4 regions of the Herbaspirillum sp. Her3 genome follow, and region 3 is predicted to be linked to each of the others. Evidence: predicted binding sites of a transcription regulator. Region 3 holds the regulator's gene; each other region holds the start of a gene.
The links. Region 3 encodes sigma-54, which starts transcription at its own class of promoters, with help from an activator protein. Its sites were predicted from a motif close to TGGCANGNAANCTGCTTT; they were not measured.
Positions count from the first base shown of each region.

Region 1: a site for sigma-54 is predicted at 2,387-2,404, ahead of ACVC5H_RS14575 ([protein-PII] uridylyltransferase). Genes of this name have one in related genera too.
Region 2: a site for sigma-54 is predicted at 1,881-1,898, ahead of ACVC5H_RS13120 (globin family protein). Genes of this name have one in related genera too.
Region 4: a site for sigma-54 is predicted at 1,437-1,454, ahead of urtA (urea ABC transporter substrate-binding protein). Genes of this name have one in related genera too.

Region 1 covers NZ_CM176328.1:3,203,328-3,207,356, reverse strand. The annotation lists gene ACVC5H_RS14575 ([protein-PII] uridylyltransferase) at 1-2,305, opposite strand, end outside; gene map (type I methionyl aminopeptidase) at 2,452-3,276, opposite strand; gene rpsB (30S ribosomal protein S2) at 3,629-4,029, shown strand, end outside.
Region 2 covers NZ_CM176328.1:2,890,741-2,894,769, forward strand. The annotation lists gene ACVC5H_RS13110 (TOBE domain-containing protein) at 1-35, opposite strand, end outside; gene ACVC5H_RS13115 (LLM class flavin-dependent oxidoreductase) at 32-1,033, opposite strand; gene ACVC5H_RS13120 (globin family protein) at 1,123-1,659, opposite strand; gene nifA (nif-specific transcriptional activator NifA) at 2,237-3,865, shown strand.
Region 3 covers NZ_CM176328.1:1,109,282-1,113,310, forward strand. The annotation lists gene ACVC5H_RS05085 (UbiX family flavin prenyltransferase) at 1-106, opposite strand, end outside; gene grxD (Grx4 family monothiol glutaredoxin) at 131-442, opposite strand; gene hpf (ribosome hibernation-promoting factor, HPF/YfiA family) at 827-1,189, opposite strand; gene ACVC5H_RS05100 (RNA polymerase factor sigma-54) at 1,343-2,833, opposite strand; gene lptB (LPS export ABC transporter ATP-binding protein) at 2,902-3,645, opposite strand; gene lptA (lipopolysaccharide transport periplasmic protein LptA) at 3,648-4,029, opposite strand, start outside.
Region 4 covers NZ_CM176328.1:195,353-199,381, forward strand. The annotation lists gene urtA (urea ABC transporter substrate-binding protein) at 130-1,383, opposite strand; gene ACVC5H_RS00880 (ferritin-like domain-containing protein) at 1,792-2,619, opposite strand; gene ACVC5H_RS00885 (sensor domain-containing diguanylate cyclase) at 2,801-4,029, opposite strand, start outside.

The DNA.
Region 1 (4,029 bases), 2.1 Mb from region 3:
CCGGATTGACCGGGAAGGTGCGCGACAGGCGCGACAGGCGGGCCTTGGAGGGCGGTGGCAGCGGGGCGTCGGATTGCAGCAGGGCACTCAGTTCGTGCTCGATCAGGTTGATGATGTCGCGGTAGTTCTTGGCGAATACCGGCGCATTGATCAGGAATGCATCCAGCGCATAGTTGTTGCGGGTGGTGTGGATCTTGGCGTCGAAGATGCTGAAGCTTTTTTCATCGAAATAGCTGCAGATGCGCGCAAACAAGTCGGGGCGGTCGGGCGTGTAGACCGCCACCTGCACCCCTTCGCCAATGGGTGCGAGGCGGCAGCGCACCAGCGGCACGCCGGTTTCCACCTTGTCGTAGAAACAGCGCGTCTGCCAGGCGATGTCGGAGGCGTCGTGGCGCAGGAAGTAGGCCACGTCCAGCTGCTTCCACAGCGCTTCGTGGGCGTCGGCCGGCAGGCCGTACAGGCGCAGGGTCTTGATGGCTTCCTGCTGGGTATTTTTCAGTTCGCGGTCGGCCGAGGGGGCTTCGCCGCCCAGCACGCGCAGGGTCATGCGGTAGAGGTCTTCGAGCAGCTTGCCTTTCCAGGCGTTCCAGACCTTGGGGCTGGTGCCGCGGATGTCGGCCACCGTCAGCAGGTAGAGCGCGGTCAGGTGGCGCTCATCCTTGACCAGCTGGGCGAAGGCGGTGATGACGTCGGGGTCCGACATGTCCTGCTTTTGCGCCACGTGCGACATGGCCAGGTGCTGCTCGACCAGGAAGACGATCAGTTCGGTATTTTCTTCCGAGATGCCATGCTGCTCGCAGAAGGCGCGCGCATCGGCCATGCCCAGCTTGGAGTGATCGCCGCCACGGCCCTTGGCGATGTCGTGGAACAGCGCCGCCACATACAGCACCCAGGGCTGGCCGAAGTTGGCCATTAACTGGCTGCAGAAGGGATATTCATGCGCGTGTTCGCTCATGGTGAAGCGACGCACGTTGCGCACCACCATCAGGATGTGCTGGTCCACCGTGTAGACATGGAACAGGTCATGCTGCATCTGCCCGACGATCTGGCGGAAGTTCGGCAGATAGCGCCCCAATACGCTGGTGGCATTCATCCCGCGCAGGGCGTGGAGGATACCGCGCTTGCTCTGGATGATCCGCATGAACAGGCGGTGATTCTCCGGATTGGCGCGGAAGGCATTGTCGATCTTGAAGCGGGCATGCCAGAGCGCGCGCAGGGTGCGTGCGGACATGTCCTTGAGTTCCGGATGCTCGGCCAGCACCAGGAAGACTTCGAACATCGCCGATGGCGTTTCTTCAAACACCTTGTCATGGGCGATGTCGACAAAGCCGTTGACTTCGTTGAAGCGCTCGGTGAGCGGGCGTGGCACCGCCTGCTGCGGGAAGAGGTGGGCTTCGATGTTCTGCAGCAGGATGGTGTTCAGTTGGGTCACCGCCTTGGCGGCCCAGTAGTAGCGCTGCATCAGGTATTCGCTGGCGCGGCGCGTGTCGGTGGTCTTGAAGCCGAAGGTTTCGGCAAGCTGGGTCTGGATGTCGAACACCAGCCGGTCTTCGCGGCGGTCGGTGATGATGTGCAGGCGGATGCGGATGTCCTTGAAGGCACGTTCCTTCTGGCGCAGCTGGCGCGCCTCGGTGGAGGTCAGCATGCCATGCACGGCCAGTTCGGCCCAGGAGTTGCCCAGGCCGGCCGCCTTGGCGACCCACAGGATTACCTGCAGGTCGCGCAGGCCGCCGGGGCTTTCCTTGCAGTTGGGTTCGAGGCTGTAGGGCGTGTCTTCATATTTGATGTGGCGCTGGCGCATTTCCAGGGTCTTGGCCTGGAAGAAGGCCAGCGGGTCCAGCGCGGCCTGGTAGCGCTCCTGCAACTGCTTGAAGAGGGCGCGGCTGCCGGTCACCAGGCGGGCTTCCAGGAGGCTGGTCTGCACCGTGATGTCGGCGGCGGATTCGTCCAGGCATTCGTCGATGGTACGGATGCTGTGGCCGATTTCCAGGCCGATGTCCCAGAACAGTTGCACCAGGGATTCCAGCTTTTCCTTCTTGGCGGCGTCCGGGGCCTGGTCCAGCAGGATCAGCACGTCCACGTCCGAATGCGGGAACAGTTCGCCACGGCCATAGCCGCCCACTGCCACCAGGGCGGCATTGCCGGACATGCCCAGTTCTTCCCAGGCCTGGGTCAGGGCTTCGTCGACGTTGCGGCGCAATTGCGCCAGCAACTGCTCGGTCTTGTGATTGGACTGGAACACCTCGATGGCTTGCTGGCGCGCGGCCTTGAGCTGTTTCTTGAGCGTGATGGCGAGTGTGGGCATCGTGGTAGGCAATCAGAGCAGGCAGGGCGGCGGGGCAGCGCCCATATGAACAAAGCCGCATCCCCATGCGGCTTCGCGCCCCAAGCAGGTTTCATGCCGGAAACTGTGCGCATGAAGGGGCGGGCACAGATTTCCGGCCATCAGGATTACGCCGGGGTGGCGACCTGGTTCTGGATGAAGGCCGGTGGTGCCGGCATGCCGGGCGAGACGGTCAGCACTTCGAAGCCGGTTTCGGTGACCAGCACGGTATGTTCCCACTGCGCCGACAGGCTGCGGTCCTTGGTCTTGATGGTCCAGCCGTCGCCCATTTCGCGGATTTCGCGGCGACCGGCGTTGATCATCGGTTCCACCGTGAAGATCATGCCGGCTTCCAGCTTCTCCAGCGTGCCGGGGCGGCCGTAATGCAGTACCTGCGGTTCTTCGTGGAACACCTTGCCGATGCCGTGACCGCAGAATTCGCGCACCACGCTGTAGCCGGCCTTTTCGGCGTGCTGCTGGATGACGTGACCGATGTCGCCCAGATGCGCGCCCGGCTTGATCTTGGAAATGCCCAGCCACATGCATTCATAGGTGATCTCGGTCAGGCGGCGCGCCAGGATGGAGGGCTCGCCCAGGAAGAACATGCGGCTGGTGTCGCCGTGGTAGCCGTTCTTGATGATGGTGACGTCGATGTTGAGGACGTCGCCGTTCTTCATCACCTTGTCGCCGGGGATGCCGTGGCAGATCACGTCGTTCAACGACGTGCAGATCGCCTTGGGGTAGGGCGTGTAGCCCGGCGGGCAGTAGTTCAGCGGGGCCGGGATGCTGCCTTGCTCGTTGGTCATGTACTCGTGGCAGAGGCGGTCGATCTCGCCGGTGGTCACGCCCGGTTTCACGAAGGGGGTGATGTAGTCCAGCACCTCGGCGGCCAGGCGGCCGGCCACGCGCATGCCTTCGATGTCTTCGGCGGTCTTGATGGTGATGTTGCCCATGATGAATCGCAATTCGCTAGAAAATCGTCAAGACGGGATTATAGACGACAGGGGTGGTTTCTGTTTTGCCCGCTCGGGGCGGCCCGGTGGGGCCTGGCGTTGACTGTGCAGTCCGGCTTCATGTGCTACTTGAACAAAAGTGTAGGGTCGAGTAGAATGCCGGGCTGATCTGAAAACCACAGATTGGTTGTCGAATGCGGTGTGCGGAATGATTCTTCATGCAAATTTGGCAATAAATGATGTAAAAACCGTCGTAAAAATCTTTTGAAACGCGAATCCGTTCGCTAAAAGGGTGTCCGGCTGCATGAGCCGGATGACCGAGCGGATTCCAGACCTAACCCTGGAGAAATTCATGTCCGTTACCATGCGCGAAATGCTGGAAGCCGGTGTCCACTTCGGTCACCAAACCCGCTTCTGGAACCCCAAGATGGCCCCCTTCATTTTCGGTCATCGCAACAAGATTCACATCGTCAACCTGGAAAAGACCCTGGGCATGTACCAGGAAGCCGTCAAGTACGTGCGCCAGCTGTCGTCCAATCGCGGCACCATCCTGTTCGTCGGCACCAAGCGTCAAGCCCGCGAAATCCTGGCCGCTGAAGCGCAACGCGCTGGCGTGCCCTACGTTGACCAGCGCTGGCTGGGCGGCATGCTGACCAACTTCAAGACCATCAAGACCTCGATCAAGCGCCTGAAGGACATGGAAGCTGCCATCGAAGACGGTTCGGTCGAGAAGCTGTCGAAGAAGGAAGCCCT
Region 2 (4,029 bases), 1.8 Mb from region 3:
AACAGGGTGGTATCGGTGACAGGCAAGGTCTTCATGTCCTTGCCGCTGGCTTCAATCCCAGCGCGTCCGCCAGCAAGCGCAGGGCTGCACGCGCTTGCTGCGGATCATGGTTGGCGGGCTTGAGCAGCAAGCGATGCGGCCCCAGTTGTTCTTGCAGCTGTTCAATGCGCGCCACGCATTGCGCCGGGTCGCCGATGATGGCGTTGGCCAGGATGACCTGATCGGTGGCATCGGCCTGGAACATGGGCGGGGTGCCGCCGGGCGCGAATTGCACTTGCATCATGCGCGGATACGCGCGCACGCCCGCCAGACCATGCGCCAGCGCCTTGTGCGCCTCCGGTTCGCAATGGAAAAAACGGGCGATGGCAAACGGGAAGGGGCCGCGCTGCGCGCGCTGTGCAGCCACGCGCGTGACCACCTGCCCGAGGTCGGCAGAGGGCGTGGCCATCAGTCCATAACCATGGCACGCGGCCAGATCAAGCGAATCCTCGCTCATGCTGGCCAGCCACACCGGGATGGGCCGTTGCAGCGGCTGCGGTTGCAACTGCACTCTGTCGTAGTGAAAAAAACGTCCCTCGATACTGAATGGCGCGCCTTGCCATGCACGCAGGATCACGTCCAGCGCCTCCATCATGCGCGCACGCGCCAGATCGGCACTGCTCAAGCCGGCGTGACGATATTGCTCTGGAAACGGCCCGCCGCGTGCCACGCCGAATTCCATCCGGCCGTTGCTGAGCAGGTCCAGCGTGGCCACGTCCTCGGCGACCCGCAAGGGGTCATTGAGTGCCAGCAACGACGCGCCCGTACCCAGGCGGATGCGCGAAGTACGTGCGGCGATCTGCGCCAGCAGCACCATCAAGGCGCTACCGATGGCGAAGCTGCTGTAATGGTGCTCGGCGACCCAGACATCGTGATAGCCCAGGGCCTCTGCCACGATGGCATGATCGACGGTTTGCAACAGGGCATCGCGCGCATTGCCGTGGGGATTTTCGACGTTGAGGAAGACGCCGTAGCGTTGCTGGCAGTCTGGCATGGCGGGTTCGCAGGAAAAAGAGTTGGGCATCGCTCAGGCCGGCCGCATCAAGGAGCCGCTGCAGGGTATGCCATGTCTGCTGGAGCAGTTCATGGTTCGGACCTTCCCGAGGGGCGGATCGGCCCGGGTATCGGCGGCAGCATATCGGTGGCCGGCGAGTGGAACCAGCTGCGCACCACGTCATAAGGGTAGCGCCGTGGCGGTTCGATGCGGGCATGTCGCACCAGCAGGTGAATCGACAAGGGTTCGGCCCAGGCCCAGAAGTCGGCACGCAGTGCGGGCGGAAAGCCGATATCGTCAAAGGTATGCCAAAGCTGTACCAGCCACAGTTCGCGGCCCGCTTCATCCAATAGCAACGGCAGGCCGGCACCCGCTTGCAGATGGGCATGGCGCTGGCTGTAGTAGAGCGGACCGCCGCATGACTCCACCACGAAGTCGGCGATCCGCGAGGTAACGCAATCAAAGCAGTTGTGCGAGCGTGCGAACAAAGGGGAATGGCGCAGGCGCCGCATGTGATGCAGCACCAGTCTGCGCAAGCCGGATTCATCGCACAGTGCCAGCAGCCGGTGCGCTGGTTGCGGCAACGCTGGCGGCTCGCAGATCGCCTGCTGCGGACCACGTGGCATGGCCGCGCCAGCGGCCGGCCAGTTCAAGGTCAGATAGCATGCCTGAGAGCAGGGCGCCCAGCACGCGCTTGGTGCACCAGACTCGGAGATCGACGGCAGATTCATGTTCGGCGATGGTGAATGATTGAGGTTTGTATAGCTCGCTACATAACGCTGGCGGGATTGCCGGCTTGCTCTGCTCCGTCCTTCATGTCGACCGGCGATGGGCATGACCTGCATCGATAGCCAAAACCGTGCCATTCTGGAATTCCCTTTTAAATCAACGGGATAGTGGAGATGTGCAGATACTGATCCGGTGCCGGTACTTGTCGCAAAACCGACAAAGACGACACGATTGTCGTCAACCCGCCAATCCGTCATGAAGGTGACACAGCCCTTGTGCGGCATGCTCGGCAAACTTGATTCGTTCACTCGTTTGGGCATGAAGTTTGCTTGCTTGGCAAGGTAACTATTGAGTAATTACACGGCGCTTTGTCTGTCGATTTTTCTGGATCTCAATTTCACGGCAGAGTCCGCAGTCGGTTTGAGCGCTCTCAGGCAGCGCATTGGGTTCCAGCATTCACCTATGGAGAGTCCGATGGCCACTATTCTTGACGACCGCAGTGTGAATTTGGAACTCGTCACGATCTACGAGATCAGCAAAATATTGGGTTCGTCGCTGGATCTGTCAAAGACCTTGCGCGAAGTCCTCAACGTCCTCTCTGCCCACCTGGAAACGCGACGGGTCTTGCTGAGCCTGATGCAGGATACCGGCGAGCTGCAACTGGTCAGCGCCATCGGCTTGAGCTACGAAGAATTCCAGAGTGGCCGCTACCGGGTCGGCGAAGGCATCACCGGCAAGATCTTCCAGACGGAAACCCCCATCGTAGTGCGCGATCTCGCCCAGGAGCCCTTGTTCCTGGCCCGCACCAGCCCGCGCGAATCGCAAGATGGCGGGGTCGTTTCCTTCGTCGGCGTGCCGATCAAGGCCGCGCGCGAAATACTGGGCGTGCTGTGCGTGTTCCGGGAAGGGCTGTCGCCCTCGCGCAGTGTCGATCATGAGGTGCGTCTGCTGACCATGGTGGCCAACCTGATCGGACAAACCGTGCGGCTGTATCGCAACGTGGCCGCCGAGCGCCAGCAACTGCAGGAAGAAAAACGCCAGTTGTCCCGCCAGCTCCAGGGCAAGTACAAGCTCGATAACGTGATCGGCATTTCCAAGGCGATGCAGGAAGTGTTCGCCCAGGTACACCAGTCCGCCCCCTCACGCTCGACCATGCTGTTGCGCGGCGAGAGCGGCACCGGCAAGGAAGTCATCGCGCGCGCCATCCATTACCTCAGTCCGCGCAAGGATGGGCCCTTCATCAAGGTCAACTGTGCGGCCTTGTCGGAGACCTTGCTGGAATCCGAATTGTTCGGCCATGAGAAGGGCGCCTTCACCGGGGCCCAGGGCGAACGCAAGGGGCGTTTCGAACTCGCCCATGGGGGCACTCTGTTCCTCGACGAGATCGGCGAAATTTCGCCGGCCTTCCAGGCCAAGCTGCTGCGGGTATTGCAGGAGCGCGAATTCGAACGGGTCGGCGGGTCGCGCTCGATCAAGGTGGACGTGCGCCTGGTCACCGCCACCAACCGCGACCTGGAGAAAGCCGTGGCCAAGGGCGAGTTCCGGGCCGACCTGTATTACCGCATCAATGTGGTCAGCATCTTCATTCCGCCGTTGCGCGAACGGCGCGAGGATATTCCCTACCTGGTGGAACACTTCCTGGAAAAATTCCGCGTCGAAAACCAGCGTGCGATGGTGGCCATGTCACCGCAGGCCATGAAGGTCATGATGAATTGCTACTGGCCGGGCAATGTGCGGGAACTGGAAAATTGTGTCGAGCGCACCGCCACCATGATGCGCGGCGACCTGATCACCGAGGTGCATTTCTCCTGCCAGCAGAACAAATGCCTGACCAAGGTCTTGCATGAACCCGGCCAGGAGCAACCGGTCGTGGTCGTACCGCTGGAGCGTATCCCCACGCATACGGCGCCATCTTTGCCGGGTGGAATGACCAAGGACAAGCCGCTGTCCGCCGCCCCCCCGACCTCCGAGCGCGAACGCCTGATCTGGGCCATGGAGCAATGTGGCTGGGTGCAGGCCAAGGCCGCCCGCGCGCTCAACATCTCGCCGCGCCAGATGGGCTATGCGCTGCAGAAATTCAATATCGAGGTCAAGAAGTTCTGAAACTTGTCTGTGCGCGTGACGTAGGGCCAGAGCAAAAGTTTTTTCTCCCTGCCGTTCCCGCCCCGGATGCGGGCATCTTCGGCGTCGCGCCAGCCGGCTCTTCTGATGGACTCCCCGGCTGGCGCATCCACGTATTCTCCTTGTCCCATCTCCATTGCATCAGC
Region 3 (4,029 bases):
CATGTTTGCGCAGGTGTTCCAGCAGCCGCACGCCATAAATGGCGCCGGTCGCGCCGGTGATGGCAACGATCAGGCGCTGGCGGGGCTGGCCGGAGGAAGTACTCACGAAGGAATGCAGATCAGGAAGGAATCAGCCCTTGATCAGGGTCTGCAGTTCGCCCGAAGCATACATCTCGCTCATGATGTCGGAGCCGCCAATGAATTCGCCCTTCACGTACAGCTGGGGAATGGTCGGCCAGTTCGAGTATTCCTTGATGCCCTGGCGCACGTCCGGGCTTTCCAGCACGTTGACGGTGACGATGTTCTCGGCGCCGCTGGCTTTGAGCAACTGGATGGCCTTGCCGGAAAAGCCGCATTGCGGGAATTGCGCAGTGCCCTTCATGAACAGCACCACAGGGTTTTGGGTCACGGTTTCTTTGATCCAGGATTGGACGTCGCTCATGGCTATGCCTTTAAAAATGGGATTGCCGACATTATAGGGAAAAGCGGGCAGCCGCGTTGAAAACGACTGCGCGCCGGCAGTCTGCGCAATGCGGCGGAAAATTGCATAAAGGAAATAATTTATATGATATGCAAGCGCTGAGATCTGATATGAGGATGCCAGCAGAAGCCTTCAAGCGGGGCAGCGGATCAGTGCTCGCTGCAGGGGGGCAGTGGCTGTGGAAAAGTTGCCTGCGATTATCTTTTATATCTTTTCCACAGGCGTCGCCGCTTGACAGCGCGACCAATGAAAAAGGGCGCTTGCGCGCCCCTTCCTCATGAGATTCGGCTGGCGTTCTCAGCAGCCCTGTGGGCTGCGAGGCAGCTTGCCGATGGTGTCCTTGGCTTATGCCGCTCCGGCCACCGCATCGGCCGGCGCTTCATCCGGCAGGCGCTTGGCCATGGAGTGATGTTCCTGCAACTTGTCCTTGTGCTTGATGACCTGGCGATCGAGCTTGTCGATCAGCGTGTCAATGGCAGCATAGAGGTCGTGCGCAATGCTTTCTGCATGTAGATCCTTCCCCTTGATGTGGACGTTGATTTCCGCTTTTTGGCGCTTTTCCTTTTCTGTGAGTTTATCTACGCTCAGGATCACGCTGACGTCGATCACGTTGTCGAAATGGCGCTTGATACGCGAGAGCTTGCTTTGCACGTATTCCCGGATGGCGGGGGTCAGTTCGAGGTGGTGTCCACTGATGGTCAGATTCATACAAGACTCCTATCGTGAAGTCACTGGAGGTTCGTTCAAGCTATCCTTGCTGCAGCTGTACCACGGGCACGGTCTTCGTGTCGGATGGCATGGGCATCAGCGAGATGCTTGCCGGAACACAGCAACGGTACTGCAGAAAAACTGAGGAAAAACTCAGAGGGACTTGCGGAGATTGACCGGCGGAATCTTCAACACTTCGCGGTATTTGGCGACTGTGCGTCGCGCGACCACCATGCCTTGTTCTGCCAGCATATCCGCAATCTTGCTATCGGATAATGGGGTCTGCGGGTTCTCGGCTCCTATCAACTGTTTGATCAGCGCCCGTATCGCGGTGGAGGAGGCTTCGCCTCCGGTTTCAGTCGCGACGTGGCTACCGAAGAAGTACTTCAACTCAAACATGCCGTGCGGCGTGAGCATGTATTTTTGAGTTGTCACGCGAGAGATGGTGCTCTCGTGTAGACCCAGTGTATCAGCAATTTCACGCAGCACAAGGGGTCGCATGGCCACTGCCCCATGTGAAAAGAAGTTTCTTTGACGCTCCACAATAGCCTGTGCGACTCGCAAAATCGTGTCGAAACGCTGCCGCATATTCTTGATGAGCCACTTGGCTTCCTGCAGCTGCGACGACAGCGATCCCTCCCCCTTGGCCTGCTTCAGCGCACTGGCATACATCGCATTGACACGCAGCTTGGGCATGACCTCATGGTTGAGCATGACCTGCCAGCCGTTCTTTGTTTGTTTGACAATCACGTCCGGCACCACATAGTCCGAGGCATCGCGCGCGAAATCGGCGCCCGGATGCGGACGGCACTGGCGGATCACGGCCTGGGCTTCGCGCAGGTCTTCGTCATCGCAATCGAGGGCTTTCTTGATCTTGTTGAAGTCGCGCTGGGCGAACAGCGGCAGGTAATCTTCCACGATGCGCAGCGCCAGCTTGCGCGTGACGAAGGGGATCTTGGGCAGGCGCCGGATCTGCAGGGCCAGGCATTCACCGGCACTGCGCGCACCGACGCCGGCCGGGTCCAGGCTCTGCAGCAGCTTCAGGGAAATCGACAGCTCTTCCATGTCGATGCCCAGTTCTTCGGGCAGGCGCGCGAGGATGTCTTCCAGGGGCTCTTCGAGATAGCCGCTCTCGTCGAGCGCATCGGTGAGCAGCTCCAGCAGGGCGCGGTCGCGCTGGGTGCGTGCGGTCACGCGGATCTGTTCCAGCAGGTGCTCGCGCAGGGTCAGTTCATGGGCTTCGAGTTGCGGGCGGGCGTCGTCGTCGTCGGGCGACTTGCCGCTGCGGGCCACGTCGTCGAAGCTCCAGTCGGCGTCACCGGTGACGCCGTTGTCGGGATTGTTGTCCTGGTAGTCAAAACTGGAATCGCCATCGGCGGCGGCCGGCGCCGGTTCGGCGCTGCCTTCGCCCGAGGTATCCGCCACGCCGCTGGAGGGAGAGCTGGAGACGGCGCCATCGGCCAGCAGGCGCACCGAATTGTCGAGCGCATCGTCGAGGCGCTCCAGCAAGGGATTGTCCGAGAGGATCTGTTCCAGTTCCTGGTGCAGTTCCAGCGTCGACAGCTGCAACAGTCTGATCGACTGCTGCAGTTGCGGCGTCAATGCGAGGTGCTGCGAGGTACGTAACTGGAGAGACTGTTTCATCTGTCTTTCTGGAAGCGGCGTGGTCCGCTGGTTGCACTGCCTGTCGTTGCGTCAGTAGGTTGACCTGCTTACATGCGGAAGTGTTCGCCCAGATACACGCGGCGCACCGATTCGTTGGCGATGATCTCTTCCGGACTGCCGCTGGCCAGCACCGTGCCCTGGTTGATGATGTAGGCGCGGTCGCAGATGCCCAGCGTCTCGCGCACGTTGTGGTCGGTGATGAGCACGCCGATGCCGCGTTCCTTCAGGAAGCGCACGATGCGCTGAATCTCGATCACGGCAATCGGGTCGATACCGGCAAAGGGTTCATCGAGCAGCACGAAGCGCGGATCGGTGGCCAGTGCGCGGGCGATTTCCACGCGGCGGCGCTCACCGCCGGAGAGCGACAAGGCCTGGCTCTCGCGCAGCTTCTCGATCTGCAGTTCATGCAGCAGGTTGTTGAGGCGGCCCTCGACTTCATCGCGCGAGAGCGGCTTGCCTTCTTCACGGCGCAGTTCCAGCACCGCGCGGATATTGTCTTCCACCGTCAGCTTGCGGAACACCGAGGCTTCCTGCGGCAGATAGGACAAGCCCATGGTGGCACGCTTGTGGATGGGCATGCGTGAAATGGCGGTGTCGTCCAGCGCGATCTCGCCGCCATCGGAAGGCACCAGGCCCACGATCATGTAGAACGAGGTGGTCTTGCCGGCACCATTGGGGCCGAGCAGTCCGACCACTTCACCGCTGCGCACTTCCATCGAGACGTCGCGCACCACCTGGCGCGCGCCATAACTTTTCTTCAGGCCGCGAACGACCAGCGAGCTGGCGGTCATCGTTACTGGTCCTTTCCGGTCTGGCGACGCGGTGCAGGCTGCGCCGGCGTGGTCTTGGCGGCCGGCTGGGCCGGCACGGCGCTGCCATCCGGCGGCGGATTCTTGGGCTGGATCACGGCCGTGATGCGGCCTGCGCCGGGCTTGCTCTCGCCGCTGGCGGTGTTGTTGACCGAATAGAACTCGGCGCGGCTGTCATAGGAAATGAACTCGCCGTTGACTTCATCGGTGATGCGGTCGCCATCCATGCGCTGGATGTGGGCGCGCTGGAACAGCTTGGAGACTTCGGTCTGCTCCGAATACTCGATGCGCTCGGCCTGTCCTTCGATCCACAGGTTGGGACCGCCATCGCGCTTCTGGCGGAAGTTGGCCAGCGCACCGGGCGCG
Region 4 (4,029 bases), 910 kb from region 3:
CGTTGCGGCTACTCGGTCCGAACGGGTCTTTGTTGCACAACCCACGGACCGTTCGTCCTGAGTAGCCGCGCAAGCGGCGTATCGAAGGCGCTCCGAAGAACGCCATCAACTACGACAACAAGCGCAAGCTTAGTTCTTCTGCTTGCTTTCGTTGCCCGGGATATACGGGCTCCAGGGTTGCGCGCGGATGGTGGTCTTGGTCTTGTAGACCACGTTGAACTGACCGTCCGCCTTGATTTCGCCGATCATCACGGGCTTGTGCAGGTGGTGGTTGGTCTTGTCCATTTCCAGCGTGTAGCCCGACGGTGCCTTGTAGGTCTGGCCGCCCATGGCCGCGATCACCTTGTCGGTGTCGGTGGACTTGGCCTTTTCCACGGCCTGCGCCCACATGTGGATGCCGACGTAGGTGGCTTCCATCGGGTCGTTGGTCACGACGGTATCGGCATTGGGCAGGTTCTTGGCCTTGGCATATTCCTTCCACTTCTTGATGAAGGCGGTGTTGACCGGATTCTTCACCGATTCGAAGTAGTTCCAGGCAGCCAGGTGGCCCACCAGCGGCTTGGTATCCACACCGCGCAGTTCTTCTTCACCCACCGAGAATGCCACCACCGGCACGTCGGTTGCCTTCAGGCCGGCGTTGCCCAGTTCCTTGTAGAAGGGCACGTTGGAGTCGCCGTTGATGGTCGAGATCACGGCCGTCTTGCCACCTGCGGAGAACTTCTTGATGTTGGCGACGATGGTCTGGTAGTCGGAGTGGCCGAACGGGGTGTAGACCTCATCGATGTCGGAATCCTTCACGCCCTTGCTGTGCAGGAAGGCGCGCAGGATCTTGTTGGTGGTGCGCGGATAGACGTAGTCGGTGCCCAGCAGCACGAAGCGCTTGGCGCCGCCGCCTTCCTTGGACATCAGGTATTCCACGGCGGGAATGGCTTGCTGATTGGGAGCAGCACCGGTATAGAAGACGTTCTTCTCCAGTTCTTCACCTTCGTACTGCACCGGGTAGAACAGCAGGCTGTTCAGTTCCTTGAAGACCGGCAGCACCGACTTGCGCGACACCGAGGTCCAGCAGCCGAAGACCACCGACACCTTGTCCTGCGAGATCAGCTGACGCGCCTTTTCGGCGAACAGCGGCCAGTTCGAGGCCGGGTCGACCACCACCGGTTCCAGCTTCTTGCCCATCACGCCGCCGGCGGCGTTGATCTCGTCGATGGTCATCAGGGCCACGTCCTTCAGGGACGTTTCGGAGATGGCCATGGTACCCGACAGCGAATGCAGGATACCGACCTTGATGGTGTCGGCAGCAAAGGCCGACGGCAGCCAGGAGGATGCGGCCAGCGCGAATGCGCCCAGGGCGGTGGCTTTCAGTACGGTGCGACGTGACATGTAGTGCTCCCTCGAGAAAAGTTTTGGAAGATTTTTTTCACTGCCCAGTCGCTTTAGCAGATTGCGTGCCAATGCCCGGCAGGAAGCCTGCGGCCTGCATCAAAGCGGGGCGGGGAGCGGAGGGATGAGGGAATAATGTTGTCAGGCACGCCAGAATTGCGCACCAAAGCCGAGCGCCATTGTCGACAGTCCTATGGCGCTGCGGCAACATTCACCACCCTGGCGCTCGGGCGTGCGCGATCTTGGTGCGCCCCCAAAAGCGCCAGTGGGAGCGGGTTTGCGCGGAGTTGGCTGACTTCCTGAGAGGTGAGACAGATTGTTCACAATAGTGGACAAACGTCCGCCAGGGGGCGTGATCCATCACGGTGCCCGCCAGGCGGTCCTGCCGTGGCCGGCAGCGGCTTTCCTTCAGCGCAGCAACACGCGCTGCATGAATTGCCGCAGCGGGAATTCGATCAGGTTCTGCAAGGCCACCGGCAACTCCAGCGGCCGCATGATCATCTTGATGGTGGTCTCGGGTTTGAGATTGACGCGCACCGTGCGGCTCATGCGCGAGGCCAGTTCCTTCACGCGCGCCGGATCGGCCGCCAGTTCCGGTTTGTACACCATGGCCACGTGGCGGATGGCGCAGTCGGCATCTTCGCTCTTGAGTTCCAGGGTGCGCCGGCTCAAGGTGCCGAAGACGCGCGAGCGGCCGATGTTTTCCTGGCGGCGATAACGGCGGAAGTACTGGTAGAAGTGCTTGTAGTGATTCACCTCGTCATTGGCGATGAGGCCGGCCAGATGTTTGAGGACCGGCTCGTCGGTGGCGCGGGCCAGCGCCCGGTAATAGGTGGAGGTGCCGGTCTCGACCACGCAGCGCGCGGCCAGCTCCTGCGCACGGGTAGGTTCGAGCAGCTCGACCTTGCAGTACTGCGAATATTCATCCAGGAAACCTTGGTAAGCGCGCTGCCAGTCGAACTCCGGCCAGACGTGCTCGACGTAGGCGCGCAGGGCTGCGCCATGCTGCAGTTCTTCCTTTTCCCATTGCTCGCGCAGCCAGGTCTCGACCTCGGCATCGCCCTGGTAGTACTCCACCAGGTTGTGGGTGTAGAGGTCGGATCCGCTCTCGACGAAGGATGCGCAGGCCACCAGGTAGAACAGGTCTTCATCCTGCCGCACTCGCTCTCGGTCGATGCGGCTCAGGTCGATGTCATCGATGGTCCAGTGTTTTTTTTCTTGGCGACTCGGGTTCATCTGCTATACCTCTCTTCTGAAGTGACGGTGGGCATAGCGATATGATGCAGTGCGGGGGCATTGGTTCAGGGCCGCTTCGCCCCCCTTGACCTAACTTTGCAAAAGATGTGTACCGGCGGCCTCGGCCGCTGCGCCTGTCAGTGTTTTGTCAGTGCGGCCGGGCCCGGCGGGCCGGGAGGGCTTACAGATGCCCGGTCGCGTCGCTGCCCAGTACTACCCGGTTGCGGCCCTGGTATTTGGCGTGATACAGCGCCTGGTCGGCAATGCGCAGCAATTGTTCGGCGCTGGTCTGCTCATCCGGTAGCAGCGAGGCTACGCCGATACTGGCGGTGATGTAGCCGAAGGGCGAGTCGGCATGCGGCAGCTTGAGTTCGAAGATGGCCTGGCAGATGTTCTCGGCTTGTTGCACGGCATGAGCGGTATCGCTCTCGGCGATGATGACGCTGAACTCCTCGCCGCCGTAGCGTGCCACCAGGTCGCTCGCGCGGCGTGAACTCTTCTGCAACACCCTCGCCACGATGCGCAGGCATTCGTCCCCGGCCAGGTGGCCATAGCGGTCGTTGTATTTCTTGAAGTAGTCCACGTCCAGCATCAGCAGGGCCAGCGCATGGCCGGAGCGCACCGAGCGCCGCAGTTCATTGGCCAGCACCTCGTCGAAGCGGCGCCGGTTGGCCACGCCGGTGAGGCCGTCGGTGGCCGAGAGGGCTTCCAGCTTGCGGTTGGCCCGCTCCAGTTCGTGCGTGCGCAGGGCTACCTGTTCTTCCAGTTCTTCCTTGTTCTGCTGCAGCTTGCCGGCCATCTCGTTGAACTTGCGCGAGAGCACGGCAATCTCGTCGCCCCCGTCCTGCTCCACCCGCACCGTGGTATCGCCGCTGCCGGCTTCCTTCATCGCCGCCACCAGGCGCTGCAGCGGCTCGCTGATGCTGCGCGCGATCAGCGCTGACAGCAACAGCGATGCGGCAAAGCACAGCAAACCGATGGCGATGATCTTGTCGCGCACCGAGCGCGTATCGGCGTTGAGCTTGTCGCTGGGCGTGGCGCTGACCACCCACCAGGAGGTGTGCGGGAGCTGCGCGATGGCGGCGTAATAGCGGGTCTTGTCGGCGCGCGTATAGGCAATGAAATCGCTGGTGCGGCGCTGGCCCAGGCTGGCCCTGATGCCCTCCAGCAGGGCCGGATCGACGCTGCTGAAGCTGGTATTGCGGCCCTGCACCACCACCGTGCCATCACTGGCATCGACGATGAAGAGACTGGAGTCATAGCCCAGGTCCACGCCTTCGAAGATGCTGAAGAAATAGCTCGGCCGCACCCCGATGAAGAGGATGCCGGCGGTGCGGTTGTTGCCGGTGAAGCGGATCTCCCGCAGCATGGCCACGCTCTTCTGGCCGTGGCCGCCGTTGTAGAGGGTCC